DNA from 3 places in the Paenibacillus sp. SSG-1 genome. Region 1 is predicted to be linked to each of the others. Evidence: riboswitches for the same ligand, from Rfam matches in the RefSeq annotation. Region 1 holds a riboswitch; each other region holds the start of a gene.
What was found. A riboswitch is a leader RNA that binds a small molecule or an ion and turns the genes downstream of it on or off. The one in region 1 is predicted to bind cyclic di-AMP.

Region 2: another riboswitch for cyclic di-AMP. It lies ahead of BCV73_RS03250 (alpha/beta fold hydrolase); the one in region 1 lies ahead of BCV73_RS29120 (3D domain-containing protein).
Region 3: another riboswitch for cyclic di-AMP. It lies ahead of BCV73_RS33790 (hypothetical protein); the one in region 1 lies ahead of BCV73_RS29120 (3D domain-containing protein).

The regions. Positions count from the first base shown of each region.
Region 1 is NZ_MBRK01000001.1:6,371,672-6,381,843, forward strand. Features, by position in the region: gene glmU (bifunctional UDP-N-acetylglucosamine diphosphorylase/glucosamine-1-phosphate N-acetyltransferase GlmU) at 1-933, opposite strand, end outside; gene spoVG (septation regulator SpoVG) at 1,057-1,341, opposite strand; gene purR (pur operon repressor) at 1,536-2,366, opposite strand; gene ispE (4-(cytidine 5'-diphospho)-2-C-methyl-D-erythritol kinase) at 2,487-3,341, opposite strand; gene BCV73_RS29095 (small, acid-soluble spore protein, alpha/beta type) at 3,656-3,835, opposite strand; gene veg (biofilm formation stimulator Veg) at 3,970-4,245, opposite strand; gene yabG (sporulation peptidase YabG) at 4,483-5,382, opposite strand; gene rsmA (16S rRNA (adenine(1518)-N(6)/adenine(1519)-N(6))-dimethyltransferase RsmA) at 5,439-6,329, opposite strand; gene rnmV (ribonuclease M5) at 6,326-6,880, opposite strand; gene BCV73_RS29120 (3D domain-containing protein) at 7,107-8,276, opposite strand; cyclic di-AMP (ydaO/yuaA leader) riboswitch at 8,547-8,773, opposite strand; gene BCV73_RS29125 (TatD family hydrolase) at 8,978-9,748, opposite strand; gene BCV73_RS29130 (HD domain-containing protein) at 9,807-10,172, opposite strand, start outside.
Region 2 is NZ_MBRK01000001.1:656,065-666,236, reverse strand. Features, by position in the region: gene BCV73_RS03270 (LysR family transcriptional regulator) at 1-794, shown strand, start outside; gene BCV73_RS03265 (DinB family protein) at 854-1,366, opposite strand; gene csaA (chaperone CsaA) at 1,397-1,726, opposite strand; gene BCV73_RS03255 (SDR family NAD(P)-dependent oxidoreductase) at 2,011-2,850, shown strand; gene BCV73_RS03250 (alpha/beta fold hydrolase) at 3,012-3,827, opposite strand; cyclic di-AMP (ydaO/yuaA leader) riboswitch at 4,011-4,175, opposite strand; cyclic di-AMP (ydaO/yuaA leader) riboswitch at 4,263-4,450, opposite strand; gene BCV73_RS03245 (hypothetical protein) at 4,850-5,563, shown strand; gene BCV73_RS03240 (MATE family efflux transporter) at 5,604-6,983, opposite strand; gene BCV73_RS03235 (sugar phosphate isomerase/epimerase family protein) at 6,983-7,786, opposite strand; gene BCV73_RS03230 (oxidoreductase) at 7,835-8,890, opposite strand; gene BCV73_RS03225 (AraC family transcriptional regulator) at 8,924-9,859, opposite strand; gene BCV73_RS03220 (sugar phosphate isomerase/epimerase family protein) at 9,951-10,172, opposite strand, start outside.
Region 3 is NZ_MBRK01000001.1:7,365,454-7,375,625, forward strand. Features, by position in the region: tRNA gene BCV73_RS33780 (tRNA-Leu) at 63-145, shown strand; gene BCV73_RS33785 (glutathione peroxidase) at 291-785, opposite strand; cyclic di-AMP (ydaO/yuaA leader) riboswitch at 1,096-1,306, shown strand; cyclic di-AMP (ydaO/yuaA leader) riboswitch at 1,429-1,601, shown strand; gene BCV73_RS33790 (hypothetical protein) at 1,738-2,127, shown strand; gene kdpF (K(+)-transporting ATPase subunit F) at 2,269-2,346, shown strand; gene kdpA (potassium-transporting ATPase subunit KdpA) at 2,417-4,096, shown strand; gene kdpB (potassium-transporting ATPase subunit KdpB) at 4,113-6,143, shown strand; gene kdpC (potassium-transporting ATPase subunit KdpC) at 6,201-6,818, shown strand; gene BCV73_RS33815 (Nramp family divalent metal transporter) at 6,885-8,234, opposite strand; gene BCV73_RS33820 (organic hydroperoxide resistance protein) at 8,476-8,895, shown strand; gene BCV73_RS36240 (hypothetical protein) at 9,032-9,286, opposite strand; gene BCV73_RS33825 (zinc ribbon domain-containing protein) at 9,239-9,403, shown strand; gene BCV73_RS33830 (hypothetical protein) at 9,584-9,862, shown strand; gene BCV73_RS33835 (thiol-disulfide oxidoreductase DCC family protein) at 9,988-10,172, shown strand, end outside.

The sequences.
Region 1 (10,172 bases):
CAGCACCGAATGCTTGATCGTCACGCCGTCGCCGATGACGGAATCGCTGATATCGCTCTGCGGGCCGATCACGCAATCTTCACCGATAACCGTTTTTCCCTTCAGTACCGTGCCGGGATAGATCACGGAGTCGGCTCCAATGGTCACGTCGGCACCGATATACGTTGAAGCGGGATCAATGATCGTGACGCCGTTCAGCATATGACGAATATTAATGCGTTCCCGCATTAATCCTTCAGCCTCTGAAAGTGCACGGCGGTCATTAACGCCGATCGACTCAGCGTAGTCGTCGGTCACATAGCCGAGAACGGTTTCTCCCTCGCCTACAAGAATCCCGATCACGTCCGTTAAATAATATTCCTGCTGGACGTTGTTGTTCGTTACCTTCTCCAAAGCGGCAAACAATTTCGCATTATCAAAAACATAAGTGCCTGTATTGATTTCACGAACCGCATCCTCTTCCGGCGTGCAGTCCTTCTGTTCAACGATACGTAGTACGCTTCCGTCCTCGCTGCGGATCACGCGCCCGTAACCCTGCGGCTGGTCCGTATAAGCAACCAGTACGGTGGCGGCAGCGTTGTTGCTTTCATGCAGCTGCGTCAGTCCCTGCAGTGTCTCGGCCGTGACCAGCGGAGTATCGCCGCAGATGACAATGGTTGAGCCTTCTTCCGAGCCCAGTAAAGCTTTGGCCTGCTTCACCGCATGGCCTGTACCAAGCTGCTGCTCCTGCAGCACGTATTCAGCGGCCTCACCCAGATAAGATTGGACAGCCTCTGCCCCGTGGCCAACGATGACAATGCTCCGTTCGCAGTTCACCTGTTTGACGGTATCCACGACGTGCCCAACCATCGGTTTGCCACAGACGGGATGAAGCACTTTGTATAATTTGGATTTCATTCGTTTTCCCTGCCCTGCGGCAAGAACAATCGCCATTCTTTTCAAGGATCTTGACCTCCTACTCTAGAACTCGCTCAATACTGAATATATCGTATTATAAGCAAAAAGAAAAGAGAGCCATAGTCCTGGCTCTCCTTTCCTTGAACCCCAATTGTAAACTTAAGCGCCTTCCTCGATCACTTCTTCTTCGCTGGCAGCGCGTTCATATTCCGCCAGGACGGCCGTTTGAATCTTCTCCCGGGTGCCGGAAGAGATTGGGTGGGCAATGTCGCGGAATTCTCCATCCGGAGTGCGTTTGCTCGGCATAGCAACGAACATTCCATTGTTTCCATCGATGACCCGAATGTCATGAACAACAAATTCGTTATCAATGGTAATGGATGCGATTGCTTTCATTCTCCCCTCGGAGTTAACGCGGCGGAGTCTGACATCCGTAATTTGCATGTGTGTGTTCACCACCTTTTTCCATCAGAGACTTGGTGTATAATTCCACACAGCATGCGCGAAATCCTCTTTTTTAAGTTAACAAAATGTCCTAAAATCAGGAATTTTTTTATAAGAATGTGAGTGTCGACAGACTTCGGAACTATTCGCCGATAAAATATTTTTATCGACAAAATCCGCAGGCCTCTTCAACGTTAAGATGGGTCAAAATAATTCCCGGGGCTCACAAATATTTCTTTCGTCTTTGGATCGACCGCCGTCAGTGTCGCCAGGGACACATAATCGTGCAGTAGCCGCTCCTCTGATTCCACCGCTCCCGACTCGACCAATACGCCTACGCCTGCGACTTCGGCATCAAATTCGGCCAGCAGATCTACCATGCCCTGGATGGTGCCGCCTGCCTTCATAAAATCGTCCACGATCAGGACGCGCGACTTTTCCTTCAGCGCCCGCCGCGAAAGGGACATCGTGTGGATGCTCTTATGCGATCCCGACACGTAATTGATGCTCACGGCAGATCCTTCCGTAACCTGGTGGTCCCGGCGCACGAGAACAACCGGCAGGTTCAGCTGGGCCCCGGTGGCATAAGCCAGCGGAATCCCTTTGGTCTCCACGGTCATGACCACGTCGATGTCCTTGCCGGAGAATGCAGTGGCAAAAATCTTTCCCGCCTCGTTCATAAGAGAAGGCTGTCCCAGTAAATCGGACATGTACAAATACCCGCCGGGCAGAATCCGGTCCTTCTGCTGAAGCTGGGAACAAAGATCGTTCGCAAACACCAGCGCCTGCTCCTTCGGCATTTTCGGAATATATTTCACGCCTCCGGCGGCCCCGGCCAGCGTCAGCAGGTCCCCGATGCCTTCCTCCTCAAACACTTCCTTGATAATAACCAAATCTTCGCTGATCGAAGACTTGGCGGCTCCGTATCTATCGGCAAATGTGGTGAGCGGGATCAATGTATGCGGTCTGGACAAAAGATACTGCGTCATCTCCACCAAACGCGCGCTTCGCTTTAATTTTTTCACGAAATACTCCTCGCTATCGCTGTATTCATCGGAATCTAAAGCAAAATCACCCAGAAAATCCGAATATTATAGTAAGAATATATCATTTTTGTACGGATTTGTACAACATGGTTGGCGAAGTTAGGTCAATAGGCGCACCGCATACACTTCTTTGCAAAAGCCCCGCAGCCCGTTATAGATTCGTGCCACCTTCGATTCCTTGTACACCAGGCCGAATACGGTCGGCCCGCTGCCCGACATCAAAGCCCCGTCTGCGCCAAGACGCAGCATCCCTTCCTTCAGCTGCTGCACTTCGGGATGCAGCCTCAGCGTCACATCCTCCAGCACGTTCCCCAGGCGGGTGCATACGCCATGAAAGTCTCCCGCTTCGATCGCACGGATCATGCCTTGGGCCGATGGATGTTCCTTGACCTGCGCCGCTCTGAACTTGCCGTAGACCTCCGCGGTCGATACGTTAATCGGCGGTTTGGCCAAAATCACCCAGCACTGCAGCGGATTCGCCACAGGCGTCAGCTTTTCACCCCGCCCTGTCGCCAGAGCGGTACCTCCAGTCACGCAGAACGGAACATCCGATCCGAGCTCCGCACCCAGCTTCTGCAGCTCCTCTATCGGAATGTTCAAATCCCACAGCCGGTTCAGACCACGCAGAGTGGCGGCGGCGTCGCTGCTTCCTCCGGCCAGACCTGCTGCTACGGGGATCTTCTTATCCAGATGGATATGCACACCGCTCTTGACGTCGTACCGGTCCTTAATCAGCCTTGCGGCCTGAAACGCCAAATTCTTCTCATCCAACGGTATGTATCCCGCCTGGCTTGAAATAATAATCGTATCCCGGGGCAAAGCCGACATCTCCAGCCGGTCCGCCAGGTCGACCATCGTCATAACCATTTCCACCTCATGGTACCCGTCTGGCCGTTTATGTAATACATCCAGCATCAAATTGATTTTGGCCGGTGCTTTTTCGTAAATTTTCAAGGCGTTCACCCACCCTCAAGATTCCCTCTATCTGGATTGACACAAGCCGCTTCGAATCCTTGGGCTCAATCCGAAACCTGGATTGCACCTCAAGCATTTTTTCTCTTGGGCTCAATCCAGAAACCTGGAATGCACCTCAAGCTTTTTTTCTCTTGGGTTCAATCCAGAAATCTGCAACTTCAAATCATTATATCAAACTGAACCAGTCAAGTCATTTTCCGTTTACAGACAAAGGGCGGAGCGGACACAGCCTTTAATTCAAAAAACGGAGAACCTCCCGCTTGGGAGGCCTCCGCCGGCATTGCTGGTGTGAATCAGGATTTACGTGCGGCGGCCTGTTCGGCAAGCTGGATCGCTCTTTTTACCATGTTGCCCGCATCCTTGGCCTTAATACCTCCCCAGCCTTCCTGTTGGACAGTTTCGTAAAATCCCAAATCCTTAGCCAACTCATTCTTCAGCTCATCCGACATGACACTGCGGCGTCTGCGGCTCATGAACATCCTCCTTTGGTTCCATCGGAATTAGGCTGCTGCCATAAGTATTATCCCGCTCCCGGCCGCTCCTCATTCCATATCCCCCTGCCAACTAAAAACAGCCCTCCATCAGGAAGGCTGTTTTGTCATTAAAGTTACGCTTTCTCCAACTCGATCCGGGTGCCGGTATTATCATCGCAAATAATAACCTCCACGGATTCCGTAAGAATATCGGCATAGCTGTATGAAACACGTTTAAAGGTTTGATGCTCTTGATCCAATTTCACAATAAAAACAGATGGGTACGTTTCTTCCAAAACACCAGTACGCTCGACGGTCTTGCGACGACCACCGTTAGCCCGAAGCGAAATCTTCTGACCCACGTGAGCTTCGAGATTGCGTTTGATTTCCAACAGCGTATTTTTAGCCATTGTCGACGACCACCTCTTTCCTTGTCCATTATAACTCGAAAAGAGAGTTTTGTCAAATCAAAACAATAATTATATCAGCATCAATTTTATGTTGTCAACGAATTTTTTTTCGGAACCCCAGCTCATTTCTGCTTACACCCGGATAACAACAAAAAACCGCAATCCGCCGGCAGATTACGGTTCCTGCATTTCGTTATACTGTCAGGTCAAGAGCTTTGCATGGCATTTCCGGACATGTTAAATGGCCGACGGCGTCACTTTAAGCTTGGTTAAGTCGTTCAGCCGGGGCAGGCCGATCCGGTAGCTCCCGCGGGTTTCAATGCCCCCGACGCCCTGCGTGCCGCTGATCGTATTGTGAAGCACATCCGTCATATTGATCGTATCTCTAACCGATGTAAACGACGCCTTGGCGGCAACATATACCGGATCCAGGGCATGAATCAAGATGCGCCCCGGGGAGCTGGCAAAGTTGGCTCCAGCCTGCAGCAGTGCCTCAAAGTGCGACTGGCATGCGCCGGCGATAATCGTCATCTGATCGTAATGGCGCTCAAACTGGCGCGCGACCTGAATCGCCCTGACGAAGTTTTGCGAGTTTTTATAGCTGTTCAAGCTGTACAAATCATGATTCTGGCGATGCTTCAGTACGCCGTCATGTCCCGTGATCACCACGATATCCGGCCGGACCCGAGGCAGCAGCCGGTACAGGGCGTCCGCCATCCCGGCCTCATTCACATAATGGCCCTCGGCCGGAACCCGAAGCTGCTCATACAGGCTCAGGCTCTTTTTCAAATAATTCGGATCTCCATCCAGATGAAGCACCTTCCCGGGGACTTCGAAATAAGCCGGCTCAGCTGTTCCCCATTCCCCGCTTCCGCTCAAGGTGGCCTGATTCCGCTGGGTCTGCTCCTGACGGTGACGTTTCAATAAACTGAGCGACTCGTTTGCTCTAATATTTGCTTTCTCGGTTTTTTCGCTTACCGGCGCATAAGGAACCCTTACCAGATCATCGAGCGGAGAATCCGCCAGAAGTCTGAACTCTGTTCCCTTAATCACCGCTTCGTCCCTGCGCAAATCCTCGACGCGGAACGCGATATCGCCGCCGTAGGATCTGCGCACGACCAGGTCTCCAATATTCATGAACATCACCCCTACCCCATGGTATGGGCGAATCCCCCTATTGGTTCATCTTTTGTTTAATTTAAGCCGATGCCTTCCTTCCGCAGCAGGTTGCTTAGCACGGCATATTCCTCAATGCTGAGCGTCTCGCCGCGGCGGGACGGGTCGATTCCAGCTGCCTGCAGCAGCTGATCCAGACGCTCCCGTCCCTCATTGGGGAAGAAGCGGCTCTTCAGATTGTTTGATATCGTCTTCCGCCGCTGAGCGAACGATGCTTGTACCACCTCGAAGAAATGCCGCTCATCGTCAACCACAACCGGCGGCTGTTCCCGCACGGCCAGACGGATCACGGCCGATTCAACGTTCGGCTGTGGAATGAATACCGTCTTCGGCACGATACACACCAGCTCCGGCACGCTGTAATACTGCACGGCAATGCTCAGGCTGCCGTAATCCTTCGTGCCCGGCCGGGCGGCCATCCGGTCTGCCACCTCCTTCTGAATCATCACGACGATGTTCTCCAGCGGGAGCCGCTCCTCCAGCAGCTTCATCAAGATCGGCGTCGTCACATAGTACGGAAGGTTGGCCACGACGCTGACTTTGGATACGCCGGCAAAATTGCTCTTAAACAACGCAGCGAGGTCCGTCTTCAGTACATCCCCATGATGTACCTTTACGCCGGGGTATGGGGCGAGAACCTCCTCGAGGATCGGAATCAGCCTCTGGTCGATCTCAACCGCCGTGACGGCCCCTGCCTGCTGGGCCAGCTTTTCGGTCAGGGCGCCGATACCAGGACCGATCTCTAGGGCACCCTTGGTGGAATCAAGTCCGGCCGCGTCCACGATTTTATTTAAAATATTTTGGTCGATCAAAAAATTTTGCCCCAGGCTCTTCTTGAATGAAAAGCCGTGGCGCTGGATGATTTCTTTGGTTCGCCTTGGTGTGGCGATGTCGTCCATGCCGTTCACGTTGTCCGGCCTCCTTCATCTTCGATACGGGCAAGCGCATCCGCAAATTCTTCGCGGGATATTTGAAATATGGCGAGTCGCTTATAAAATTGCTTGCCGTTGCAGTAGCCGATACCGAGGAGGTTGCCCATCGCCATCCGCCGGGCGGCGGCATCCGGGTGCACCAGCAGCCCCGCCTCCATCAGGTCCTCCATGTCGATCTGGCTTTCCGCCCCCTCATAAGAGGTGTGAACCCGCTCCAAGGCTCTGCGGATCGCCGCAGGCGAGGCGTTCTCCACACCGATATCCCCCTTGCGGGTTGCATCGGCCTCCGGGATAAACGCATGCTTGCAGCCAGGCACCTTGGCCGAAATGATTTTGCGGATTCTTTCGCCGGCGTGATCCGGGTCCGTCAGCACAATGACCCCCCGCCGCTCCTGAGCCAGCGCGATCCGCTGGAGTATACGCGCATTGATGGCGGAGCCGCCCGTCTCGATCGTATCGGCATCCACCGCCCGCTTCACGGCCACGGTATCATCCCGGCCTTCCACCACAATGACTTCTTTAATCATGATTTCCTGTCTTCCTTTCGAGTACATTATACCCGTCAATGCCGCCGGACAGCCAAGTCCCTGCAAGTGGCATAAACCGTGATGCCTGTTCAGGTACTTTGCGGGGTCCCGGTATAGACAAACTGCTGTAAATTAACAACAAAAAGAAGAGGAAAGCTCCTCTTCTTTAGCATGACATTTTCATGATCATAATACTATAACATTAGAATGGCAAAGTAAAACGAAATTAGTTCAGCTCCGGTTTGACCGGACCGATCACGTATACCTTAAGGCCGGATTTACGGCCAAAGTTGCGTGCCTGCTGGACGGAATCGTAGTATATATCGATTTTATTTCCCTTAATGGCTCCGCCTGTGTCTTCCGCACGACGGAAGCCAACACCTTCAATGTAAACCCACCATCCCAAAGGAATGACGCTTGGATCAACCGCAATCGTGCGGCCTTCCGTGACACGTGTTCCTGTGGCGGTGCGTGTGCCGACTCCGGACTCGCCAGACGAATAAGCGGTCATGGAGACTTTGATCAGCTTCTTGTAGGAAAAGTCAACGCCGGCCTTGCTGACCCGGTTGTTACTGCTGCTGCTGACCTTCTTCACCTTGGCAGGGGTAGAAGAAGCTTTGGCAACGGCTGTTTTGACTTCGGTCACTACGGGAACAGGCTTTTTCTTCGTGCCGACGGCTATGACCTTATCCTTGGTCACCGTCTGCACTTTTTTGCCCACCATTTTCATGGACACCAGCTTGCCGTCTTTGTACTTCTTCTCAATGTACTGCACCATGACGCCAGGAGATCCCTGCTGAATCACCCGCGACTCGCCTTTATAAATGCTGGGGTCGGAGGTTTTGACCACCCGGAAGGGGAGGGATTCATGACGCTGTATCACTTGTTTGTTCATCCGGACGATCCGGATGTCCGTGTTGGTGGAGACCGCCGTTTCGACAGCCGGAGTGACAATGTCTGTTTCCTTGACTTTGACGCCGGTTTCTTTCAGCACGTCGCCGACCGTTTTGGCCGTTGTATACAAATGCTTCGTTGCACCATCAGCCGTCACCTTCACAGGACTCGCGCGGTCGATCACGACCTTGTCGCCGTCGGATATAGCCCCGCTCAGCGGCATCGATATTTGGTCCTCGGGTTTCAGACTGATTTCCTGCTCATCCAGCATTTCTTGAAGTAAAGATGTATTGGTCTGTACAGATTTCATTTGACCGTCTACTACCAAATAAACTTGTTTTCGCGATTGACTGTACACGAGCAGCAAGATCATCAGGGTAACCGCGATTGAAACGATAGCTGCAGTGGAGATCTGGCGCAAATTCTCATGCTTCCATCGCAATGCGTAAGACATGCTGGAGATTTTTGAATCATGGGTCTTCTCTGGTTGGAAAACGCCCACTTTCTCGATCCTCCTTCATAGCCTCGCCGTCTAGAGTTATGCATGATTGTATTTGACGCGACTATACTCAATTTTTTACAAGAACCCACAGAAAGCATGCGTTCTTGCACCATGAACCAATCTCTCCATCATGATTTGTCACCTCCTGTTATACAACAGTATGATGACTGCCTCTCCTTTATTCAAAACAAAAGAAGCCGATAGAAAAGAGCTTACGAGGACTCTTTCGTGGCTTCCGGATGTCTGAATATCGGAATTGTCATGCACGAGGGTACCTCTCTTTATCCGCTTACGGGGTTAGCTGTCGGGTTCGGGCGAAAGAGAGCCGCCCTATTCGCGTCCTTACGCTCATGGCGTAAAGCCGTTCAATTCACCCCAGAGACCCAAAAAAGAAATCAAATACGTTTGCGAGCACCGGACCGCTTCCGGTCTGTCATGCCCCGCTCCAGTATTGGTTCCCCCGTTCTCCCATGCGGGAGACTCAGCGAGACTGGTTCATGAAGCTGCGAAGGTAAGACCTTAACGACAGCTCAATGATTCACTGAAAAGATGATATCCTGTTTTGATGCATGTTGTAAAGCGGTAATCAACCACGTTTATTTGAAAAAGTGGTTAAAAAAATGTAATATTCGGCGTTTTGTTTGTTAAAATTCTTTAATCATTCGCTCATGCTCATTTTTTCGGCTGTTTTTCTCCCGATTTCACACAATTCCAAATCGTTCCAGCCCATTTTGGGTGGTAATCTGGGCAATTTCCTCCAGGTCAACCCCCTTAATCTGGGCTGCCGCTTCAGCGACCAGACGGACGTTTGCCGACTCGTTTCTCTTCCCTCGGAAAGGGTGTGGCGTGAGATAAGGAGAGTCCGTTTCGATGAGCAGCCTGTCCATCGGAACCTGAGCCAGGACCTCTTTGGGGACTCTGGCATTCTTGAACGTAATAGGTCCGCCAAACGAAAGATGGAAGCCCATATTCAGGCACAGCTTCGCGGTTTCCCAGCTCCCCGAGAACGAATGCATGACACCGCCGACCTCGCCGGCCTTCTCTTCCCGTAATATTTTCACAATATCCTCATGGGCGTCCCGGTTATGTATAACAATCGGCATGTTGAGCTCTCGGGCCAGTCCGATCTGCTGGCGGAGGACCCGGTGCTGCACGTCCTTCGGCGAGGTGTCCCAGTAGTAATCCAGACCAATTTCACCGATGGCCACCACCTTGGGGTGACTGCATAAGGATGCAATCCACTCCAGATCGCCTTCCTGCATAAAAACGGCGTCCTGCGGATGCCAGCCTATGGCCGCATATATAAAATCATACGTTTCCACCAGCTTCATCGTCGATGGAATCGTCTCCCGGTTAAAACCAACGTTGATCATCCGGGTTACACCGGCTTGTACGGCATTGTCAATGACCCGCCCCCGGTCCTCGTCGAATTGTTGCGCATCCAGATGGGTATGCGTGTCGAACAGTTCCATGAATTTGAACTCCTTTCTTGTCGGTACCACAGGTTCACTTTCGTACGGTATTTTGTCATTAAAGCTTGAAAATGCGGGAAATCGAAGGAGAAAGATCGGTTATCGCCTTTTCCAGTTTATCTTCCGGATAATACAAGTGATATTTCCCGCGGTGAATGCCGCTGATGGACCGGACAATATCCGACACCTCGGATATTTCCCGCAGCTGCTCCTGGCGGTCGAGCAGCAGGATCTGTTTCTGGCTCGACTCGTCACCCGGACGAAATACATCGTAAGGAAGATCGGTCGGAAAATCAATCTCCAGATCATATTCCGGGTTCATTCCGGCTTGTCCAAACTCCCGGCGGATTTCATCGATCATTTCCAAATCGACGGAGTCCATTTCTACATATTTATACAGTTTGCGGTGCATAAATCGGGTGCA
Region 2 (10,172 bases), 5.7 Mb from region 1:
AGCCGAATTTAAGCCTGCAGATTAAGGCATTGGAGGAGGAGGTCGGTATGCCTCTGTTTGACCGGATCGGCAAACGGATCGTGGTGACCGATGCGGGCTCGGTCCTGCTTAAGCAGGCAAGGGGAATTTTTCAAAATTTGCAAAACGCCAAGCTGGAGATCGGCGAGCTTCGCCATCACCAGGGCGGCACGCTCGGCGTCGGCGTGCTGCCTTCCGAGCTCGATTTCCGTCTGACCCCGATGTTCATCGATTTCCGCAACCGGTATCCGAACGTCCGGCTCAAGATCGTCTCGGCCGTCGATGTAGCGGACCTCGTCCTTAGTACGGAAATCGATATCGGCATCTCGCTCAAGCCGCTTTACGACAACCGGCTGGTGGTCCGGTCCCTGCCCCGGGAGGAGTACGGCGTGGTGGTATCTGCCGAACACGAGCTGGCCGGCAGGGAGTCGGTCTCCCTGACTGAACTGAACGGCCTGCCGATCATTATGTATCCCAAGGGGTTCTGGGGAAGGGAGCTCGTCGAGCAATACTGCCGGAAGCACGGGTTTAACCTGGACATCGTCGTGGAAACGACGTCCAACCCTTCGCTCTTCCGCTTTGTCAGGGAAAATATGGGGGTTACCGTTCAGACGCCTACGCTCGTCGAAGCCATCGGCGATCCGAAGCTGCGGTTCCTCCCCATCCATGATGATCCGCCTTACAGGGAAATGAGCATCATTTACCGGGCGGATAAATATTTGGGCCATGCTGCGCAGGCTTTTATTCATCTTGCCGAGGAGCGCCTCAAATCATAGTGCGAGCTGGAGGCCACGCAGCATGGCCGGCAATCGGCCCAATTTTGACCCTTGGGAAGTTATATGTATCTTTCCTGGATCACGTTATAATGATGGATTTCATGTCCGGTCAGAATATACGCCCAAGCGGCGGCGGTGGATTCATAGCCGTTTACAGTACCTCTCCGGGTCCAGGCCTCGTCCGGAATGCTCCGCAGCAGCGTCAGCGTGGAGCGGCGAACGGCGGCAAAATCCTCGAGAAGCTCAGCGATGGAGAAACGGTCGAAGGCTGCGCCTTCCATCAGCACTTCCTCGTCATAGCCGGTCAAAGGCGTGGCGTCCCCCCTGGCGATGCGGAGCAGTCTGTAGCACATGATGCGCTCATTATCCGTGATATGGCCGAGCACCTCTTTCAAGCTCCATTTGCCTGGCGCATAGCGGTAATTCGCCTTGTCTTCCGTCAGTGCAGAATAAAACGCGTTCGTCCGGTTCAGAGACCCGTTCAGAATCTCCTCGAGGTTCCCCTCAGGTACGAGAGAGACATACTTGGCGAAACCTTCGTTGTAGTCTTCCTTCGTTGGGCGCAGAATCATCGGTATCCATCCTTTCGTTTTGTTAAATGTTCAAGCAATGGGCGTGCCGTTACCGACAGGCACATCAGGGGCCAGCAGCACCACATCGCCCTCTTCCGGAACTCCGCCGAGAACGAGCACTTCCGATTCATATCCGGCAATCCGCCGCACGGGAAAATTAACGACGGCGGCCACCTGGCGGCCGATCAGCTGCTCCGGGGTATACCTTCTCGTAATCTGGGCCGAGGAACGCTTGACTCCAAGCTCCCCAAAATCAATGCTCAACTTGATCGCCGGCTTGCGCGCCTCCGGAAAAGGCTCCGCCTTGACCACCGTTCCGATGCGAATGTCCAGCTTCATCAAATCTTCGATGGTTGCCACAACTTTTCCTCCTTCTTATGCCATGATGATATCTCTCCATTATATCCCTGCCTGTCAATGGCACAAGCACTTTCACCAACCTAAAAAAGGCTGCACACCGCAGCCCAGATTCCCATAACGTATTTTATCGATATAGCCGCAAATAACAAATTAGCAATATGCCTAACTTTCAAGCTTGCCTTTTCATTTATTCCAAAAATCAATCGTTCATCCTCAAACTACGACAGTTAATGACGTATTACCATAGTATGATGAAATAAATAACTGCGAAGGAGTAGATGGACTTGAAGAGACTCGCTGGGAAAATCGCTCTTGTAACCGGAGGAAGCCGGGGAGCAGGACGTGGGATTGCCGTTGAGCTTGGGAAAGCCGGAGCAGTAGTTTATGTATCCGGAAGAAGTTTACGAGGGACGACTACACACGGTTTTCCAGGCAGTATCGATGAAACTGTGGAGGAGATTCGAAGTCATGGAGGAGAGGCGTACGCATGTCGTTGCGATCATACCCGTGATGAGGATACACAGGCTTTGATCGAGAGAATCCGACAGGAACAAGGACGGCTCCATATCCTAGTGAATAACGTCTGGGGACTGCATGACTTGGAAGTGAATTTACAATCCAAACCATTCTGGGAATATCCGCTGAACATGTGGGATGCTATGTTTCAGAATGGAGTACGCCCACAAATAGCGACAAACCATTATGCGATCCCGCTTATGCTGGAAGCTGATTCTGGATTGATCGTACATACCACATTTCAGGATCAGGATAAGTATTTAGGAACTTTCTATTACGACCTCGCCAAGAATACCATTAACCGCTCAGTGCTCGGATTAGCTCATGATCTCAAAAGCACTGAAATAACCGTGGTAGCGGTCTCCCCTGGCTGGATGAGAACAGAACTGGTATTAAGGAACTTCGGTACAGATGAAGCTCATTGGAAAGAGGTTGAGGCTCTGAAACACACGGAGTCGCCGTACTACGTAGGGCGAGCGGTGTCAGCCCTAGCTGGGGATGATGAGGTGAAACTGAAAAACGGACGGGTACTACAGGTTGGTGATCTTGCCCAGGAATACGGGTTCACCGATATTGATGGACGGTTCATCCCTCCCTTTTTAATATAATCAGTCTCATTGAAAAAACGAATACTCGCTAGAGCTCAGTTAACCGCCTTCTTATCGGGCGGTTAACTTATTAGCTAATATAGCGAGTAGATCGTTTGGTTAGGGCCAGTGCGATTCAAGATGCGATTTTCTTTCCAGGAGGCAAATCCCATGACCGCGGGCTACCCTCCATAGGCTTCCCGGGTCCGGTAAATATGCTGGTCCATCAAAAAGTTCAGCAGCATGCGGTTGAATGCATGCGGCTGGCATAAATGGGTCGGGTACATCGCATCCTCGATCGTCGCCAGCTGCACTTGCCGGAACAGGGTGGCCGCCCGCTGCATTTGCTTGACGAACCACTCGCTTTGGCTGCCTGCGACGCACAGTACAGGCATCGGCAGCCGTGCCAAATTGGCAGGCATCTCCATACGCAGCAGCTCCATACGCTGCTTGATCGACTCTGTCGGCCGCTTGTGGTACAGCTCCTTGCGCAGGATGCTGTAGACCGGCCTCCACCGGTTATACGTCACCCGCAGCGACCGGAGGAAAAACTCCGCAGGCAAATAATAAGACAGCCAGCTGCACGCCTCGCAAATATTCAGCAAATGGTTCTTTTTCCCGAAGCATCCCGCGAAGTAGCTGTCTACGAGCACCAGGGCGCTGACCCGGTCCGGGTGAAGGGCGGCAAACGTCTGGGCGAGCACGCTTCCGCTGGAACAGCCGACAAGCGTCGCCTGCGAAATATGCAGCTTATCCAGCAGCTCGCACAGATCGCTGCATTGGGTTTCCATAATGTGCCCGACCTCCACGTCAAGCTTCCCCGAATTGCCATAACCCCGGAGGTCCAGCACAATCACCTTCGCCCGCTTGCTGAAATATTCGACCTGGGGCTCAAACATATGATGGGACGACAAATGCCCGTGAATGAACACGATGGGCGTGCCGCTGCCGTGAATTTCATAATATAACGTGGTTCCGTTTACTTGTATCTGAGGCACTTCATGTTCTCCTCTCTCCCACATAACCTGTTTTCTCTGTTTGTGCAAAATCGCGGGCGCCGCCCGCTTGGGAATCGATGCTTCTCCTTGTTTAAACAACAAAAAAGAAGCACCGGAAAGAGGACACTCTTCCATGCTTCCAACTCCAAGGCCGAATAAGCCTTGCCATCTGCATGAATAACAGCTGCCTCTCTTAACACGCTTGCGTGGTTAGCTGACGGATTCGGGCCCAAGAGTAGCCCTACTCATCACTTTCGAGATTCACCCCATATGGCCGCAGCGGATGCTGCAGACACGACCGGTTCCCCCGCTTTCCGCCCTCCGGCGGAAATTCAGCGAATAGACATATTCCATGTACACGCTTCATCCTTCAAAATGAGCGCACAGAAAAACACAGAGCAGATACCCTGTGTTGATGCGTCAAATCACAGTTTCCTCCGCTCTCAACTACGCTTACGAGGTTAGCTGACGGATTCGGGCCGTGAGAGTAGCCCTACGGAAACAGGCATTGTCCTGCCTCCGATTCACCCCTGCAAGCCGCAAGCCCCAGCATAAAGATCCGTGGGACGAGGACTGCGATTGGTTCCCCCGCTTTTCATCGGAAAATTCAGCGTTCATCAAGTCGCAAATCTTACTCTATTGGATGATGAAATGAATATACGCCTGGGACGGCGAACTGTAAAGCAGGGAAACGATACGATTCCCTGCTTTATTTGGGGATCTGATGGGAAAACGGGTCCTAATCCGTAGGAATCATTGTTTTACGGCCTTTCCTACCGCTTTCCTTAGCTTTGCTGGATAACTGAAGGCGGGAAGCCATTCATATGGCTGAACCCGCCCATTGGATCGGAATATAATGCCGGTATAGGGCTGAAGCCGCTAGGCTGAAAAAAAGCGGCTTTTTGCCGCAATTTTGGACTTTACACTGGAAAGATGCTGGTTTTGATCCGAAAAATCCGCCTCGTCTTCTTGCCAAAGATATCCCTTGGACGTATGATGCGGATAGTTTACCAATCGGACACATGTATGGAACCCTACTGGCCGTGACGATCCGGAACAAGACGGCAGGGAGTATCCATGAAATCACGGTCAAGGAGGATGTCACGATGAACCGGGCTTTGATTCCCACCATCGAACTGTTTGAAATCGTTCTTCCAAGATACCAGCACCACAGCCTGGGCTGGCTGGAAAACTGCCGGATCGGCATTTTAAAGCTGCCTTACTCCGGCGAGGAAGGGCTTGCCGAGGGCCTGCTGTGCTCAGGCAAGCAAGCCTTCGATCTGGTACGGTGGGGCTGCCGCCTGCGCTATATTTGCGGCCTGACGCTGGAAGAGGCCATCACCGCGACGGCCATGAACATTCTGAAGCATCCGGACCACAATCAGTACCCGCTCGCGCTGATGGCGCTGCTTGATGTCAGGTCACGCCTGGAGCAGCATACCGCGCGCACAACAGCCGAACAGATGGGAAGATCCCTTGATGTCGGCCTTCTCAAGCTGAACCGTACGGCTTACGCCGAAGGAGCCGCAGCATCGCTGCGCATCGGGGGAGGAACGTCGCTTGCGATCTCCGGCCGGACGGCTGCCCTTGAAACGGAAATCCAGGCGAAAGCTCCCTACAACCGCCTCCCGCTGCTCGGCCGGGAATTCCCGACGGATACCCGCGCCTTGATCCGCCGCTCCTCGGCATATCTGTCCCTGTTCGGCGCCGGCACAAAGAACCGCCACCCCGGATAATCCCCGAGTGGCGGTTCTTTTGTGCTGCCTGCGCGGGCGGCTATAGCGCCTGCTCCTCGCTGCGAAGCTGCACCAGCGCTTTTCGCTGCCAGGCCTTGCTCCTCCAGCGGACCCAGAGCAGGATGCCCCGCAGCCATTCGTCGGCGATAAAAGCCGCCCAGATGCCGTACAGGCCGTATCCCCAATAAATGCCGAGCAGGTACGTCAGCGGCACACTGAAGAGCCAGGTCACCGTGATGGACACGATCATGGCGGACCGGGCGTCGCCGGCGGCCTGCAGCGACCGTTCCAGGATGACGTTGAAGTTGCGCCCCGGCTCCAGCAGAAAGCTCAGCAGCAGCAAGGCCGCTCCCATCGCGATAATGTCCGGGTCGGTCGTAAACAGCTTCATCAGCGGCTGCCGGAACAGCGTCAGCACGGCGACGGCCGCCAGCGTAATCAGCTCGCTGCGGATCAGATTCCGGATCACCTGCTTGTAGGCCTCTTCCCTCTGGCCCGCGCCGACCAGCTGCCCGACGATGATTTGCCCGCCCCGGCCCAGCGAGACGGCCAGAATCATGACGAAGAACATGATGTTCTGTGTGTAAATTTTCGTTGCCAGCACGCTGGCCCCAAGCGACGAAATAAAGGCCGTGGTCACAAACTGGTTGGCGGAGTACGACAAGGACACGGCCGAGGATGGCACCCCGACGCGAAGCACCTTCCCGATATGCTCACGGCTCCACACGAACAGGTCGTTCCAGCGGATGTAGACGCCCGCCGCCTTGCGGAGCAGCACCAGATTGACGGCCAGCCCGACGCACTGGGCAAAGGCGGTGGATATCGCCACCCCGACGACGCCCAGCTTCGGAAAGCCTCCGGGGCCGTAAATAAACAGGTAATTGCCGAAAATATTCAGCACGTTCATCCCGATCGTGACGACCATCGTCTGCCGGGTTAATCCGTGAGACTGGATCATGGCCGTGACGGCGGTCAGCAGCGCCTGAATGACCAGGGCGCCCCCGGCGATGAGCAAATACTTCTCCGCCTGCCCGAACAGGGAAGGATCGAGGTCGAAAATCCGCAGCAGCGGCCCGCTGAGCATCATGACGATGACGCTCACGACCAGGCCGAACAGGAAGTTCAGCGCCAGCGAGGACCCGGCAAGCCGGCCGATTTCATGCTGCCTGCGTGCACCCAAATACTGCGAGATGACCACCGCGGAGCCGAGCGCCACGAAATTGAACATCAGCACCGCAAACATGATGATCTGGTTCGCGACACCGACCGCCGCAACCGCGCCGTCGGACACCTTGCTCAGCATGAACGTGTCCGATGTCCTGAGAAACATTTGAAGGGCCGATTCCACAAAAATCGGCCACGTAATCGCAAGCAGCGACAGCTTGCTAACGGGGTTGTCTCCCGCGATGGATCTGGACATTACAGGCTGTAAGCCTCCCGGATCTTGGCGATGCCAAGCTTCGCGGTCTCCAGGGCGGTCAACCCGCCGTAGCTGTCCATAAACAGCTCCAGCGACAGGTAGCCCTCGTATCCCGCATCCGCCAGCGTTCTGGCGAGCGCTCCGGACGGAGCGATGCCGTCTCCCGGAAATACCCGGTGGGCGTCCTGGATCTCGGAGCGGGACGGCGCCGCCGGATAATCGTTCACATGGCCGATGCCGATCCGGTTCCCAGGCAAGCCTTCAAGGTCCCGAAGCTCGCTGCCGCCGGTATACATGTGGAACGGATCAATAAGAATTTTGGCGTCCGCCACCCCGCTGGCTTGAGCTACGTAAATCGCATCCTTCAAGCAGTTCAGCCGGGCCGCTTTTCCCCAGAATTCAAGATAGGGCTCTATGCCGATCCGGCGGGCCAACTCGGCCAGCTTGGCAAAGGAAGCGGCAAATTCGTCCAGCGTGACGTGGTCAACCTGTCCGAAGGGGGGCGCCGCCGCCGCGAGACAGCCCAGCTCCGCCAGCATCTCCATTTCCTTCTCCGCTTGATCGAAGCCGCGCTGTCTCGCTTCAGGATCACGGTCGGCCCAAGCCCAGAAGGCGATGGCGTTCGCCACCTTCAGTCCATGATCTTCGATATACCGTCTAAGCTCCTGCAGCTCGCCGCCCTCTGCAAGGTAAGCTTCAATGTCCCGTACCCACAGCTCGATGCCCTCATAGCCTGCTTCCGCCGCCACGCGGACCTGCTCTTTGACGCCGAGTCCGTAAGGCAGGAGTGTAGATGTATTCAATGACAATTTAAAAGGAAACAAGCTTGATCTCCTTCTTTCCGTAAGTAGTTAAGGGGTAAATGGCACCCTTCTCTGCTCAGCATGGCTCTGCATGCCCAGCTCGATGACACGGATCGCCATCCGGGCCTGCTCGGGCTTTACACTAAGCTCTGACACACCATGGATAGCCTCAGCCACGTTGCGGTAATAGGCGTCGTAACATCCCGGAATCGTCTTCAGACGCCCCGTAAACTGCAGGCCGTCCCGGCTGGCCACGAGGCTTCCCCACATCTCCTGCGGCTCTTCGCCCCATCCGGGCGATCCCGGCAGCCTGCCGGCCTTCAGCAGATTTTCCTGAGGATCTTCTCCATACTTGACAAACGAACCCTCCGTCCCGTACAACCGGTATCTCGGAGCCGGATCCCGGGCCAGCAGGGTCGATTTTACCGACACCTTCAGCCCATCCGGATACCCCAGCGATACGTCAAAATAGTCCGGGGCCAGCGTCCGCTCCCGCTGCGTCCGCACCTCTGCCTGCACGCTGTCCGGAAGCCCGAACAGCGTCAGCGCCTGGTCGATCAGGTGGACGCCCAGGTCATAGAACGTCCCGGACCCTTCGGCCCCCGCATCCCGCCAGCGGCTCGGATCGGCATTCGGGCTGAACCGGTCCCAGCGGAATTCCGCTTCGGTAATCCGGCCGACCAGACCGCGGCGGACAACCTCCTGCAGCGTCAGGTAATCGCCGTCCCACCGGCGGTTATGGAATACGCTGAGCACCAGCCCTTTACTTTGGGCCAGCGCGATCAGTTCGTCCGCTTCCTCCGTCGTCGCCGTGAACGGCTTTTCCACGACGACATGCTTGCCTGCGAGCAGGGCGTCCTTGACAAACGAGTAGTGCGCCGTGCTCGGCGTCGTAATGACGATCAAGTCGATGCCCGGATCCTCATAGGCTTCCCGGACGTCCTGTACAGCCCGGACGGACGGGTAAACCTGCAGGCACGAATGGCCGCTGCGCTGGACGATCATCGCCAGCTCCAGCTCCGGTACGGCCGTGATGACCGGGCAGTGAAACGTCCTGGCGGCGAATCCGTAACCGACCACCGCTGTCCTCACCTTCTCCTTCATTCGCATCACTCTCCTCTATAGCCAGGCGAATGTTTAACCTTCGCCGGCCCCGATGTTATACAGAATCCGGTTGACCGGATACAGCGATTCCGACTCCTTGACCGGAACCAAATCCCGGTACATCGGATTGTAATACTTTTTGCGGTACTGGCTGGCGGTGAGTCCCTTCACGGCTTTGAACACCCTGCTGAAGTAATTTTCATCCGAGAATCCGACCGCAAAGGCGACCTCCTTGATGCTGTGCTCCTCGTACAGCAGGAGCTGGCAGGCGCGCTCGATCCGCCGTTGAATAATCGCGTCGCGCGGCGTGCGGCCCATATACTGCACAAAAGACCTGGAGAAATGCTCATGCGACCAGCCGATCCGCCTCGCCAGCATTTCCACCGAAATGGCCTCCCCCAAATGCTTGTCGATATAATCGAGCGCCTTGACGATTTGGGGAGGAATCCGGTTGGCCGGCGTCGTCAGCGGCTCGTCGTAGAGGTGGCCGCTGATTTCCGTCAGCAGCGACCATAGAAGCGAGCTCCCGCGGCTCTGCATCCGGTCCGTGTGGGCATGGGCAATATGCATGATTTGCTTCATCATACCGACCGGAAGCTCCTCGTCCAGCGGAATACAGCTCGGCCCGCCGGGCGCAAGGAGCGGAAGAGCCGCCTCCGTCCCGCCATTTTCCGGAAATCCGAAATGAATGAACAGATGGCGCGCCGGCTGCTGCGGGTCGTATTCATAGGCGTGGTATTCGCCCGGCCTGGTCACGATAAAGCTCGGTTCCTGCAGGACGTATGCTTCTCCCTCCACCCTGTAGACGCTGCGCGTCCCATCCGGAAAATACAGCAGCTCGTAATCGTGAATCCGCCGCGGGCCGAGGGAGGTGCCGGGCTTCTTGACGATGTCCCCGACGATATGGATTCTCGGGAGGTGCACAAGATGCGAGGCCGCCCGGCTGGATTGGCTTTCCGTTGTATTCATGGCAGTTCCCTTCCTCATCCCCACGAAGTGGAGTCTTAGCTTCGGTTCCTTTTCAGGCCCATTCGATGTTCGTTCGTAAGAAAATAAATGATTAAATCAGTCCGAGCCCCTGCAAATTGCGGTAGCTGATCGCCAGGCTCTCCAGCGGATCTCGCCGGCTCTGATCCTGTTCGACGACGAGCCAGCCGGTTCCTACCTCCCGCGCCGTTTGAGCGATGGCCTTGAAATCGAGAATCCCCTCCCCGATTTCGGCGAAAAACTGCTCCTCGCCGGCTTCCACGTCTTTGATATGGAGCAGCGGGCACCGGTTCTG
Region 3 (10,172 bases), 990 kb from region 1:
TTTACAATTCGGATGATTTTGTGTATAATAAAAAAGTTCGCTAAATGAACTTTGGATATTATGCGGTAGTGGTGGAATGGCAGACACGCTATCTTGAGGGGGTAGTGGGCGTACGCCCGTGGAGGTTCGAGTCCTCTCTACCGCATCTATGAACACAGAAAGAAGCTTCCTTGGAGAAATCCAGGGGAGCTTCTTTTTTTTGCTTATTGCATTTTCGTATATTTCGGGGTCCCGCAAAGCTAGTGAATTCGGATCGCAGCAAGTAGCGTTATTTTGTAGGGCTGATTTGCCTATTCGCTTTTTCCGGATGCAAGCAGCTTGCGGATGTCGTTTTCGATTTTGTCCGGTGTCGTTTTGGGCGCGTAACGCTTGATGACCCTTCCTTTGGAATCGACCAGGAACTTGGTAAAGTTCCACTTGACCGCTTTCGATCCGAGCACGCCCGGCGCTTCCCTGGTCAGGTATTGGAACAGTGGGTGGGCGTTGCTGCCCTTGACGTCGATCTTCTCAAACATCGGGAACGTGACCCCGTAATTCATCTGGCAGAATTCGCCGATCTCCTCGCTGGTACCCGGCTCCTGATTGGCAAACTGGTTGCTCGGAAAGCCGAGAATTTGAAAATGATGGTCACGGAACTCGTCGTACAGCTCCTGCAGCCCGCGAAACTGCGGCGTAAATCCGCATTTGCTGGCCGTGTTCACGATCAGCAGCACGTCACCCTCATATTCCTTTAACGATACCTCTTTGCCGCGCAGCGTGTTCACTTGAAAATCATAGACGCTCACTGCCATCCTCCTCCTTTTGTGCTTCAATGAATGATCATCCAGCCGAAACATTTACCAATCACACAATTTAATTTTAAACGATTGAACTGGAAAGTCAATGCGGGTATTCCTGCGAGCCAGTGTCCCCGATTGTCCTGGTTTCCATAAATGCGCCAAATCGGGAGCATGAAAGAGGTAGAAGTCAAAAAGCCAAAATGTAAGCGCTAATAAGAGCCTGAATGTTCCAAAATTCGCGGTTCATGATTTTTAGACTGCCTTTACAGCTTGGAAGGAGCGGGTGTATGATTCAGAGCGTATTCAATACAGTTTCCATTACTAATCGCTGAGTTTCCGCAAAAAAGCGCGGAAATCGGGGGAACCAAACGCGTGCCATGGAGCAGCGAACCGGTGTGAGAGTCGGGGGTCTGCTGCCAGCCGCAGGGGTGAATCCCGGCTACGGATGCCATGGATCCGGCCGGGTAGAGCGACTCTCACCGCTCGAATCCGTCAGCTAACCTCGTAAGCGTCGTTTGAGAGAGGAATGATGAAACTTGCGACCCGAATAAACTTTCGGATCACAGGGGGATCAGCTGGCCTCTGTGTTTTTTTTACCCTTTTTTAGCTTACTGGAACAAAAGAGAGCATTCATCACAATCACATACACTTATCAATAACGCTTAATTTCGGCCGGAAACGGCCGGGAGCGGGGGAACCACAGCGGCCGCCTGGAATGGAAGCCGCCGGGGTGAATCTTTCCGGTACGGTAAGTACCGGAAGGTAGGGCGACTCTCACGCCCGAATCCGACAGCTAACCTCGTCAGCGTAACGGGAGAGGCAGCACTTGTCGTGCGCATTTTGAATAAAGGACGATCCTTCATAGTTCGTCTAAATTCAAGAAGCCGCGGGAAAGGTCCTTCTTTCCCTGCGGCTTCTTTTGCGTATTCGCGGCTGCCGCATAGGAGGAGCCTTTGAAATGGACAACGTCGTCATCGTGACCGCGCCGAACGAGGCGGGACGCAATTTTATCAAGCTGCTGATGTATTGGAAGAGGCCCTTTGCCGTTCTGACCAACAGTGCCCGGGAGGAACGCCTCTTGAGAAAAATGGGGGTGCAGCGGATCATCCGGTTGAATACGAATCACGCGGAGGATTGGGTGGTGCCCGAAATAGAGGTCGGCAAAATCTTTCTGTTTGAAAGCAGCCTCAACCTGACCTGCCGCTATTTGCAAATCTGCCGTCCCTGGACGTCGGAACCGGTATATGTCATTACGCAGAGGGGCAACTCACCCGGCATTTACCGGGGGCTTGGTGCCGATCACATCATTTATACCTTAAACGGCGAAGTCGGATTTTTACTGAAATAAAGATGATTCTAACCATGCAAAGGAGAGACCGGAAACGATGATGGATGTATATATGATACTTGCGCTCGCTGCAACTTTTGGCGTGTTCTTGTTATTTCTTCATTGGTGCGGCCGAGTGGTGGAAGAAGGGGGCAAAGACCAATGATTGTCGTTGGGGCATTCGCCGTGCTTGTCTTTATCTATTTGGTTTACGCCTTGATCCATCCGGAAAAATTTTGACGGGGAATTTTAAATCTGTAAGCCTCAAGGGGCCAAAGCAGAACATGCTCGTAAGAGGGGGAAGCCAGCCTTGGATATTTTGCAAATTTGTATCGTCATTTTCGTGCTCCTGCTGCTCGTGAAGCCGGTAGGCACTTACGTATATCATATGTTCTCCAATGAACCGAACCGGACGGACCGGATTTTCGGCGGCGTGGAAAGAGTTCTATACCGGATCATCGGGCTGAAGCAGCGGGGCAGCATGAATTGGAAAAAGTACGCGCTCAGCATGATCGCAACCAATATCTTTCTGGTAGCGATCAGCTATATATTGCTGCGAACGATGGGCGCCCTTCCGGGCAACCCGAACGGCATCGGCAATATGGAGGCGAGCCTGTCCTTCAACACGGTCATCAGCTTTATGACGAACACGAACCTCCAGCATTACAGCGGAGAGAGCGGCATGTCTTATTTTGGCCAAATGATCGTCATCACGATGATGATGTTTACCTCGGCAGCCTCGGGCCTGGCTATCGCGATTGCTTTTATGCGCGGCATCACCCGCAGGGGTGAAGGGCTCGGGAACTTCTTCGAGGATTTTATCAAGGCGCATGTCCGTCTGTTCGTGCCGCTTGCCCTCATCGTAACCCTGGTGCTGGTCGGGCTCAAAGTGCCGCAGACGCTGGAGCCGATGCGGGCCGTGCAAACGCTGGGAGGCGGCGTGCAGCAGATTCCGCTGGGTCCTGTGGCCTCACTGGAATCGATCAAGCACCTCGGAACGAACGGGGGAGGTTTCTTCGGTGTCAACTCGGCCCATCCGTTCGAGAACCCAAGCCCGCTGACCAACGTAATCGAAATTCTCAGCATGTGGACGATTTCGGCGTCACTGCCTTACACGTTCGGACGGTTCGCCCGGAACAAGAAGCAGGGCTGGATGATTTTCAGCGTCATGATGACGCTGTTCGTAGCGTTCCTGTGCCTGACGTATTTCTCGGAAAAAGCCGGCAACCCGCTGATCAACCAATTGGGAATCAACAGCACGGCCGGCAGCATGGAAGGCAAGGAGGTGCGCTTTGGCATCGCGCAGTCCGCGTTGTTCACAACCGTCACCACCGCCGCCACGACGGGGTCGGTCAACAACATGCATGATACGCTGACGCCGCTGGGAGGGCTTGCGCCCTTGGCCGAAATGATGCTGAACGTCGTGTTCGGCGGCAAGGGGGTCGGTTTCGTCAATATGATCATGTATGCAATCCTCGGCGTATTTATCTGCGGCCTGATGGTTGGCCGGACGCCGGAATTTCTGGGCCGGAAGATCGAAGCCCGGGAGATGAAGCTGATCGCGGTGGCGATTCTGATGCATCCCTTCATTATTCTTGCGCCGACGGCGATTTCGTTTATGACGCACCTGGGAACCGACGCCTTCTCCAATCCTTCGTATCACAGCTTGAGCCAGTCGCTCTATGAGTTCACCTCCTCGGCGGCGAATAACGGCTCCGGGTTCGAGGGATTGGCAGACAATACCGTATTCTGGAACGTCAGCACCGGTCTGGTGATGCTCCTCGGCCGATATATTTCGATTATTGCGCTGCTCGCCGTTGCAGGTTCGCTGGCGGTGAAGCAGAAGGTCGCCGAGACTCAGGGCACCTTCCGGACCGACAACAAGCTGTTCGCCGGCATTTTGACCGGAACCGTGCTGCTGATCGGAGCGCTGACGTTCCTTCCGGTCCTCGTTTTGGGGCCGGTCGCCGAATTTTTAACACTTAACTAAAGAGGTGGAGCAAGTCATGAGCGGACAACGCAAAAGTATGCTGTCTGGCGGTATTGCCAAACAGGCGCTGAAAGACAGCTTTATGAAACTGAACCCGGCCGTAATGATGAAAAATCCGGTTATGTTCGTTGTGGAGGTCGGCACCTTCGTGGTGCTGCTGATGGTTCTTTTTCCCTCTTATTTTCACACCGAGGGACGGATAGGGTTTAATCTGACCGTGTTTCTGATATTGCTCTTCACCGTCCTGTTCGCGAATTTCGCGGAGGCGCTGGCGGAAGGCCGGGGCAAGGCCCAGGCCGATACGCTCAAGAAGAGCAAAAAAGACACGACGGCGAACAAAATCGTGGGCGGCGAGATCAAGGTCGTCAGTTCGGCCGAGCTGCGCAAAGGCGATGTCGTCATCGTCTCCCAGGGAGAGATGATCCCGGGTGACGGGGAAGTCATCGAAGGCCTTGCATCGGTGGACGAATCGGCGATTACCGGCGAATCGGCACCGGTGATCAAAGAAGCCGGCGGCGATTTCAGCTCGGTCACCGGGGGAACCCGCGTCGTCAGCGACCAGATCAAGGTGATGATCAAAAGCGATCCGGGCGAATCGTTCCTGGACCGGATGATATCCCTGGTCGAAGGGGCGGCGCGCCAGAAAACACCTAACGAAATTGCTCTTAACACGCTGCTTACAACACTAACGTTGATATTTCTGATTGTGGTCGTCACGTTAGCGCCAATTGCCAAGCATTTCGGCATTTCGCTGGATATCCCGGTGCTGATCTCCCTGCTCGTGTGCCTCATTCCGACGACGATCGGCGGGCTGCTGTCCGCCATCGGCATCGCGGGCATGGACCGGGTTACGCAGTTCAACGTGCTGGCCATGTCGGGGAAAGCCGTCGAGGCATCCGGCGACATCAACACGATCATTTTGGATAAAACGGGTACGATTACCTTCGGTAACCGGATGGCGAGCCAGTTCATTCCGGTGGGGGACGCGGATTATGCGGAAACCGCCTATTGGGCGGCCGTCAGCTCGGTTAAAGACGAGACGCCGGAAGGCCGCTCCGTGCTGGAACTGGTGAAGAAGCAGTCGATAGAGGTTCATCCGGAGGCGGCCGCCGCTGGAGAGTTTATCGAATTCAAGGCGGAGACGCGGATGAGCGGCATCGACCTGGTGGATGGGCGGCATGTCCGTAAAGGGGCGGTGGACGCGGTGAAGCGATGGGTGCAGGCCCAAGGCGGAAGTATTCCGGCGGATCTGGATATGGAATCCGATAAAATCGCGTCGGAAGGCGGTACGCCGCTGGCTGTCGCTGTGGACAGCCGTATTTACGGGTTGATTCACCTAAAGGATACGGTCAAACCCGGCATGAAGGAACGCTTTGACCAGCTCCGGCAGATGGGGATCAAGACGATCATGTGTACCGGCGACAACCCGCTGACTGCGGCTACGATCGCCCGGGAGGCGGGCGTCGATGACTTTATCGCCGAGAGCAAGCCGGAGGACAAAATCGCGGTCATCCGCCGCGAGCAGGCCGAAGGGAAGCTGGTCGCCATGACCGGCGACGGCACGAACGACGCGCCGGCGCTGGCTCAGGCCGACGTCGGGCTCGCGATGAACAGCGGCACGGCGGCCGCGAAGGAAGCGGCCAACATGGTCGACCTCGATTCCGATCCGACGAAGATCATCGAGGTCGTGGCCATCGGCAAGCAGCTGCTGATGACCCGCGGCGCGCTTACCACGTTCAGCATCGCGAATGACGTGGCCAAATATTTTGCCATCATTCCCGCCATGTTCATGGCCGCCATCCCGGAAATGAACGTGCTCAACGTCATGAAGCTCGGCTCGCCGCTTTCGGCGATCTTAAGCGCCCTGATTTTCAATGCGGTCATTATCCCGCTGCTCATCCCGCTGGCGATGAAAGGGGTGGCCTACAAGCCGATAAGCTCGTCGCGCCTGCTCAGCCGCAACCTGCTGATCTTTGGTCTTGGCGGCGTGATTGCGCCTTTTATCGGCATCAAGCTGATTGATCTGGTGGTTCATTTGTGGATTTAAATAGAACGAACTAAAGAAATGGATAAGCGATAGATTATGAAAAAGGGATGATACGATATGAAAACGACGGTGACGACGGCGGTCGGCGAAGAAAAGTGGAACGGTTCCTTGTGGGGTGTCGCACTGCGCACGAGTCTGGTGCTGATCGTCCTATGCGGGATTGCGTATCCGCTGGTGAGCACCGGACTGGCCCAGCTGATTTTCCCAAGCCAGGCGAGCGGCAGCATGCTAAAGGACAGCACGGGAAAGGTCGTGGGTTCCGAGCTGATTGGCCAATCCTTTACGGACCCTTCCTTCTTCCAGGGGCGGGTTTCCAGCATTGATTACAAGGCAGAGGGTTCGGGATCGAACAACTATGCCCCGTCCAATCCCGAGCTGCTGAAGCGGGTTCAAGCCTCGATCGCGGATTGGCAAAAGAACAACCCTGATGTGCCGGTCAGCGAGCTTCCGGTGGACCTGATCACCAACTCGGGCTCCGGGCTGGATCCCCATATTACACCCAAATCAGCGAAAGCCCAGGTACCGCGGATCAGCAAGCTGCGCGGCGTTTCGGCCGATGAGCTGGACCGTCTCGTTGAGCAGAACACAGAGGGCCGGGACCTCGGCGTATTCGGCGAGAAGCGGGTCAATGTGCTGAAGCTGAACCTGGCCCTGAGCGAGCTCGGCAAGTCCTGATATTTTAAAAAAGCCCCGTATCCATGGAATCCATGAGATACGGGGCTTTTATTTTGTCCGTTATTATTAACCGAAAATGGTCTGAACCAGAAGGTACACGTTCAGGACAATGATAAATGCCGCCACGACCCAGGCCAATATTTTGACCCAAACCGGATTGACGAATTTGCCCATAAGCTTCTTGTCGCTAGTAAACTTGACCAGCGGAACCACCGCAAACGGCAGCTGGAGGGACAGGATGACCTGGCTCAGAATAAGCAGATCCTCGGTGCCGCTCTCGCCGTAGATGGCCGTCACGATGACCGCCGGGATGATGGCGATCATCCGGGTGATCAGCCGGCGCAGCCAGGACGGCAGCCGCAGGTTCAGGAAGCCCTCCATGACGATCTGTCCGGCGAGCGTGCCGGTCAGCGTCGAGTTCTGGCCCGATGCCAGCAGGGCGACGGCGAACAAAATGCTTCCGAGCGTCGTTCCGAGCAGCGGCGTCAGCAGATGGTACGCATCGCTGATGTCGGCGACCGTAGTCATCCCCGCCTTGTGGAATGTCGCCGCCGAGACGATCAGGATCGCCGCGTTGATGAACAGGGCAAGCGTCAGCGCGATCGTCGAATCCCACACGGAAAATTTGATGGCTTCCCGTTTGCCCTTGTCGGTGTTTTCGTACTGCCGGGTCTGCACGATCGATGAGTGAAGGTACAGGTTATGCGGCATAACGGTCGCGCCCAGGATGCCGATGGCGATATAGAGCTTCTGATGATCGGTCACCAGATCGGCCGTCGGGATGAACCCGGTGAAGATGCTGGCGGCATCCGGCTTGGAGAGCCACAGATCGATCCCGAAGCACAGTCCGATCGTCACGATCAGCACGATGACGAGCGTCTCGATCGCCCGAAAGCCCTTGTGCTGCAGCAGCAGCACGAGCAGGACGTCGAGGGCGGTGATCAGCACGCCGTACAGGATCGGGATCCCGAACAGCAGCTTCAGGGCGATCGCCGAACCGATGACCTCGGCCAGATCGCAGGCTGCGATGGCCAGTTCACACAGCACCCACAGACCGATGCTGACCGGCTTGCTGTAATGGCTGCGGCACGCCTGCGCCAGGTCGTGGCCTGTAACGATGCCGAGCTTGCTGCACAGCGACTGGAGCAGGACGGCCATCAGGTTCGACAGCAGGATCACGGCCAGCAGGGAATAGCCGAACCGGGATCCCCCGGCGATGTCCGTCGCCCAGTTTCCGGGATCCATATAGCCTACAGCAACCAGATATCCGGGGCCGACAAAGGCCAGAAATTTGCGAAAAGTCGAGGCGTTCACCGGGACTTTCATAGATTGGTTTACGTCAGACAGCGAAGTTCGTTCCTTCGGTTTCTCCCACGTATTGGACTTGGAAGGATGTATAATTTCGGTGTCTTTCATATGCATCACACCTTATTAAAATTATTGTAATGTAATAAATGTTCTACTATTCATTGTACTCATACAAATTTGTTTGTCTAGGGAAACTTTTGTGTGGTTGTACAATTATTTTTGGGACACACAAGAATGGGATGCACACCTCTTCTGAATAGCCATTACCCGAAGGATCCCGTTTCAATTTGGAAGGATCGCTTTAATTAATGAGGGTAGGGTCAAATTTCAGGAAAAGGAGTCGATGAAGATGAAAGCTCTATATACGGCAACGGCAACGGTCCATGGCGGCCGGGAGGGTTCGGTCGCATCCTCCGATGGTGTCCTGAAGCATGAACTCAGTATGCCCAAAGAATTAGGCGGAGCCGGCGGGAATGGAACCAACCCCGAGCAGCTGTTTGCAGCCGGGTACGGTGCCTGCTACGAAAGCGCACTGGCCAATGTGGCCCGCCAGGCCGGCGTGAAGCTGAATGATGTGGAAGTCACTTCCAACGTCATGATCGGCAAAGACGAGAGCGACGGCGGTTTCCGCCTTGCGGCCCGTCTCGATATCAAGCTGCCCGGAATCGAACGCGAACAAGCGGAAGAGCTTGCGAAAAAGGCGCATGAATTCTGCCCGTATTCCAAAGCCACGCGGGGGAATATCGATGTCGAGCTGAACGTTATTTAAATAACGTCAGGATGTATCCGAACGTCTATCGACGTACCTTCATAGAAAACTGGCCGCTTTTCGCGGAAGTTTTCCGTGCGATGATGGAATGGTTTTAGCTCCGCTGAATTTTATCATCGTAACAAAAGCCGGGGGCTCACCACGCGGTGGCGGCTGCTTCCGGCTTTTTGTCGTATCCTTTTTCGGCATAACCATATCCCTGGAACGATTTCCACCGCCCTGGCGTAAAATAGTTAGGCACCAAAGGAAAGGGGAGATCAGCTTGAGCATTAAGGACATCATTGAGGATCGTTTTGTATGCGTTAAGTGCAAGGGGCGGATCTGCGACATCCGTGAGGTTTCCATGACGGGAGCCGGCCTCAGCAAGATGTTTGATATCCAGCATATCCATTATTTATTTGTTTCCTGCAAGCATTGCGGGAATGTCGAGGTGCTTAATCCCGATATTTTGGAAGGGAAAAAGAAAGATCAGCTTGGCACGATTCTGGATATTTTCTTTGGGAGTTAGGCATCCTTTATATTGAAGGGAAGCAAAAGAGATCGGTACTGTAGAGACATATTGGGGCCAAATACATGAATTACATACCCTTCTTTGTTGACATGATATATAAAATTCATTTAATATGTCTAAGTACTTGTTACGTACTATTTGTCCGAGGCAAGAAAACTAAATAAACGGGTGATGCATATGTCTTACAGACCGATCATTACGAACGTCAGAGAAGCCAGCAGCAATGAAAAAAGCGGATTGTACGAATTCATTATCAACCTGGCTGACGGAACAGAGTGCCGTGCGTTCTATAACCGTTTTCCGGAATGGAAAATGACTAACATCAGCCGATTGCAGAAAACTCCTTGTCCTGTATGCCGCAAAGACTTTATTTGCAAGTGCATGGAGAGCTTTACAGGCGAGCTGGAACAGCAAATCGTTGAGAACCAATGGATTGATAAGGCGCTTGCCCATTAATATCATCCAGGAGATACAGGTGCGGGATTATGAATCCCGTGCTTTTTTCTATTTTCGGGGAGTAATAAGGTGGCTTGATTTACGAGGCAATAAGGAAGATACTGGAGGTAAGGGAGGGCTCGCCGATGACCATGCAGCAAGGAAGCACAGGTAAGCCAAATGCCATTGTTCTGATTGACGGCGTCTGTCATTTATGCCAGGGGCTGACCAAGTTCATTCTCCAACGGGATCCGGCAGGAATATTCCATTTTGCCTCACTCCAGTCCGAGATTGGAGAGAAGCTGCTCCGGGAGGGCGGCTTGCCAGTCGG